Regions from separate parts of the Streptomyces sp. NPDC098101 genome, predicted to be linked through region 1. Evidence: riboswitches for the same ligand, from Rfam matches in the RefSeq annotation. Region 1 holds a riboswitch; the other holds the start of a gene.

Region 1 (2,466 bases):
ATGGCGTTGAGGGACCGCTCGCCGGGCGCCGCCTCGGGGGCGCCGCACTCGCCCGGGTCCTGCGGGTCGCTGCCGAGCAGGGTGCGGACCAGCGGGTGGGCGCAGAAGAGGCCGTCGCGGACGCCGATGCCGTACTCGGCGGAGAGCGCGGCGGCGAAGTGGGAGCTGTTCCAGCCCTCCACGACGAAGGAGATGACGCCGACGCGGGGCGCGTCGTCGCCGAAGAGGGAGAGGACCCGGACCTCGGGGACCTCGGCCAGGCCCGCGCGGACCGTGGCGATCAGGTGGTTCTCGCGGGCGACGAGGGCGTCGAAGCCGGCCTCGGTGAGGGCCTTGCAGGCGGAGGCGATCGAGTAGACCCCGATGACGTTCGGGGAACCGGCCTCGTGCCGGGCCGCGGTGGTGTGCCACTCCACGTCCACACCACCGTCGGCCCGACGCGCCACCTTGCGGGAGGCGCCGCCGCCCGCGAGGTAGGGCTGGGAATCCTGGAGCCAGTCGGCGCGGCCCGCGAGGACGCCGGAGCCGAAGGGCGCGTACAGCTTGTGCCCGGAGAAGGCGACCCAGTCCACGTCGAGGTCGGTCACGGAGACCGGGTGGTGGGGCGCGAGCTGGGCGGCGTCGAGCACGATCCGGGCGCCGTGGGCGTGCGCGGCGGCGGCCAGCTCCCTGACCGGCCACAGCTCGCCGGTGACGTTGGAGGCGCCGGTGACGCAGACCAGGGCGGGGCCGTACGGGTCGCGGTCGGCGAGGGCCCGCTCCAGGGTCTCGACGGCCTGGGCCGGGGTCCGGGGCGCGTTGAGGTAGGTGACCCGGGCGTCCCGCCACGGCAGCAGCGAGGCGTGGTGCTCGGTCTCGAAGACGAAGACCTGGCAGCCGGCCGGGATCGCGGCGGCGAGCAGGTTGAGCGAGTCGGTGGTGGAGCGGGTGAAGACGACCTGGTCGCCGGGGCGGCAGTCGAGGAACTCGGCGACGGTGGCGCGGCTGTTCTCGAAGAGGTCGGTGGAGAGCTGGGAGAGGTAGCCGGCGCCGCGGTGGACGCTGCCGTAGTAGGGGGCGTACGCGGCGACGTCGTCCCAGACCCGCTGGAGGGCCGGGGCGCTGGCCGCGTAGTCGAGCGCCGCGTAGGTCACCTCGCCGCCGGTGACGAGCGGGACGGTCACGTCCCGGCCGAGGACGGGCAGCGGGGCGGCGCAGCAGGGGTCGGCGGACTCGGTGGCGACGGTCTCGGCGACGGTGGTCTCGACGGCGGCGACGGCGTGGGGGCGTGCGGACATGGCGGTATCTCCCGGCGGGCGGTGCGGAATGGCTTCGGTGATCCCGTACGCGGCCGGACACGGCGGGGTACGGGTGAGGCCTCGGAAGACGTGGGGGTACGCGGAAGGGACCCTGATCCGAGGGTGAAGAAGGGGCGGATTCGCCCTATCGCATTCGCTTGCTCACGGAAAAAGCTCCTCGAGAGACCAGGACCCCTGGTGTTCGAGGGGTCCGCGCTTGCCGTAGACCTCGCTGCCTACGGCCTGGTCATCACCCGGGGCACCCCGCCACGGACGGAGGGTTGCCGGACAGCAAGCCGGGGCCAAAACGCTGTCACTCGTGACCTGAAGAGCATCCTGCCACATGATCGCGGATGCGCAAGACCCCGGTCCGCATGGTGGACCGGGGCCGTACGGCGAAGGGGCCGGGAACTACGCGTTGCTGACGGCGATCCAGCGCTCCAGGGCCCGGCGGGCGGCGCCGGAGTCGATCGCCTCGGCGGCCTGCGCGATCCCGGCGCGGATCCGCTCCACCAGCGGGCCGTCCCCGGGTTCGAGGGCCGTGAGGGCCGCCGCCGAGTTGAGCAGCACCGCGTCCCGCACCGGACCGGTCTCCCCCGCGAGCAGCCGGCGGGCCACGTCGGCGTTGTACGAGGCGTCCGCGCCGCGCAGCGCCTCGACGGGCACCAGGTCGATGCCGGCGTCGCGCGGGTCGAAGGCCTCCTCGCGCACCGCGCCGTCGCGGACCACCCAGACCCGCGAGGTGGCCGTGGTGGTCAGCTCGTCGAGCCCGTCGTCGCCGCGGAAGACCAGGGCGGAGGAGCCGCGCTCGGCCAGCACCCCGGCCATGATCGGGGCCATCCGGGCGTCGGCGACCCCGGTCGCCTGGGCCCGGACGCGGGCCGGGTTGGTCAGCGGACCGAGGAAGTTGAAGGTGGTCCGGATGCCGAGTTCCTTGCGGGCCGCGGCGACGTGCCGCAGCGCCGGGTGGAACTTCACCGCGAAGCAGAAGGTGATGCCGGCCTCCTCGGCGACCTCGGCGACCCGGCGCGGGGTCAGCTCCAGGTTGACGCCGAGCTTCTCCAGGACGTCGGAGGCGCCCGAGGCGGAGGAGGCCGCCCGGTTGCCGTGCTTGACGACCTTGGCGCCGGTGCCGGCGACCACGATGGCGGACATGGTGGAGATGTTGACGGTCTTGGCGCCGTCGCCG
Region 2 (2,466 bases), on a different contig from region 1:
CGGCGTCGCGGAAGGCGTCCAGGCTCGGGCGGATGGTGACGGTCTCCCGAGAGGTGTCGGCCACCGCGTCCAGGGTCTTGAGCCCGTCGCCGGTGTTGATGACGACGGTGGTGAGCTCCGGGTCGATGAGGCCGCTCTCCACGAGCTTGCGCGCGACGCCGACGGTCACGCCGCCCGCGGTCTCGGCGAAGATGCCCTCGGTCCGGGCGAGCAGCTTGATCGCGTCGACGACCTGCTCGTCGTTCACGTCCTCCACGGCGCCGCCGGTGCGGCGGGCGATGTCGAGGACGTACGGGCCGTCGGCCGGGTTGCCGATGGCGAGCGACTTGGCGATCGTGTTCGGCTTCTGGGGCCGTACGACGTCGTGGCCCTCCTTGAAGGCGACCGACACCGGGGAGCAGCCCTCGGCCTGGGCGCCGAAGATCTTGTACGGCTTGTCCTCGACGAGGCCCAGCTTGATGAGCTCCTGGATGCCCTTGTCGATCTTGGTGAGCTGGGAGCCGGAGGCGATCGGGATGACGATCTGGTCGGGGACGACCCAGCCGAGCTGCTCGCAGATCTCGTACGCGAGCGTCTTGGAGCCCTCGCCGTAGTACGGGCGGAGGTTGACGTTCACGAAGCCCCAGCCCTCGCCGATCGGGTCGCCGATGAGCTCCGAGCAGAAGCGGTTGACGTCGTCGTAGTTGCCCTCGATGGCGACGAGGTCGCCGCCGTAGACGCCGGCCATGACGACCTTGCCCTCTTCCAGGTCGTGCGGGATGAACACGCAGGAGCGGAAGCCGGCGCGGGCGGCGGCGGCGCCGACGGCGCCGGCCAGGTTGCCGGTGGAGGAGCAGGAGAGGGTGGTGAAGCCGAAGGCGCGGGCGGCCTCGATGGCCTGGGCGACGACCCGGTCCTTGAAGGAGTGGGTCGGGTTCCCGGAGTCGTCCTTGACGAAGAGCTTGCCGGGGGCGACGCCGAGCTCGCGGGCGAGGTTGTCGGCCTTGACGAGCGGGGTCCAGCCGGGGTTCAGGTTCGGCTTCTCGGCGACGTCGGCCGGGACGGGCAGGAGGGGGGCGTAGCGCCAGATGCTGGCGGGGCCGGCCTCGATGCGCTTCCGCAGCTCCTCGGGGTCGCCGGCGGGGAGGTCGTACGCGACTTCGAGCGGGCCGAAACAGAGCTCGCAGGCGAAGATCGGGCCGAGGGCGAAGAGTTCACCGCATTCGCGACAGGAGAGCCCGGACGCGGGACCGAGGTCGACGGTGGTGGCGGGTGCGACGGTCTGAACAGCCATGGAGGCGAGGCCCTTTCTCCTCATCTTTCTCAATGGCGAATTTTTCGCCATGAGACGGATTTGGCACCTTCCCTAGCCGGGGACCTCGCTGGATGACGAGACGAACCGACTGGAGGGTTGCCGGGGCTTCAACGGGCCGTTTCCCTCTGCCCCTCTGGATGAGCGGTATTCGATTGTGGGGAGGGCCGGGACTTTCGTTCCTGCGCTCCGACGCGTACGCCACCCCGACGTGCACGGGGTCGCTGCGTTGTTCAAGACTGTAACCGAAGGCCCGGGTGCTTGGACGGCCCGTCCGAACCGCGAGATGGAGATCACGTGCTGGAAGAGGTGGAGCGCTGGCTGTCCCGGCGGTCCTGGTCCGTGGCGGACCGGCCGCTGGAGCGGATCCTCGCCGCCAAGCGTGCGACGACGGTCAGCGTGGTGCTGCCCGCGCTGAACGAGGAGGCGACCGTCGGGGACATCGTGGCCGTGATCCGCCGCGAGCTGATGTCGGAGGCGGTGCCGCTCGTCGACGAGCTGGTGGTGCTCGACTCGGGCTCCACGGACCGGACGGCGGAGGTCGCGGCGGCGGCCGGGGCGCGGGTGGTGGCGCGGGACGACATACTCCCCCGGATACCGGCCGTGCCCGGCAAGGGCGAGGTCCTGTGGCGGTCACTGATGGTGACGAGCGGGGACGTGGTGTGCTTCGTCGACGCGGACCTGCGGGACTTCTCCGCGGACTTCGTGACGGGGATCGTGGGCCCGCTCCTGACCGACCCGGACGTGGACCTCGTCAAGGCGATGTACGACCGTCCGCTGGACGGCACCCCTGGTCAGGGCGGCCGGGTGACGGAGCTGGTGGCGCGCCCGCTGCTCAATCTGCACTGGCCGCTGCTGGCCGGATTCGTGCAGCCGCTCGGCGGCGAGTACGCGGCCCGCCGCTCGCTCCTGGAGCGGCTGCCCTTCCCGGTCGGTTACGGAGTGGAGCTGGGCCTCCTCGTGGACGCGCTGCACACGGTGGGCCTGGACGGGCTCGCGCAGGTGGACGTGGGGGTCCGCAAGCACCGGCACCAGGACGGGCGGGCGCTCGGCCGGATGGCGGCGACGATCTACCGGACGGCGCAGCTGAGGCTGTCGCGGGGGCACATGGTGCGGCCGCTGCTGACGCAGTTCGAGCGGGGCGAGGGGGGCTTCGAGCCGCGGACGTACGCGGT

What was found. Region 1 has a riboswitch for S-adenosylmethionine ahead of ACIQVI_RS11140 (aminotransferase class V-fold PLP-dependent enzyme). Riboswitches for the same ligand answer to the same signal wherever they lie in the genome.
Region 2: linked by a shared signal. The riboswitch ahead of thrC (threonine synthase) and the one ahead of ACIQVI_RS11140 (aminotransferase class V-fold PLP-dependent enzyme) in region 1 are both predicted to bind S-adenosylmethionine.

Annotation. Positions count from the first base shown of each region.
Region 1 is NZ_JBIWAS010000002.1:907,587-910,052, reverse strand. It holds gene ACIQVI_RS11140 (aminotransferase class V-fold PLP-dependent enzyme) at 1-1,277, opposite strand, end outside; SAM riboswitch class IV at 1,486-1,602, opposite strand; gene trpD (anthranilate phosphoribosyltransferase) at 1,689-2,466, opposite strand, start outside.
Region 2 is NZ_JBIWAS010000003.1:53,461-55,926, reverse strand. It holds gene thrC (threonine synthase) at 1-1,273, opposite strand, end outside; SAM riboswitch class I at 1,291-1,438, opposite strand; gene ACIQVI_RS13070 (glucosyl-3-phosphoglycerate synthase) at 1,589-2,466, shown strand, end outside.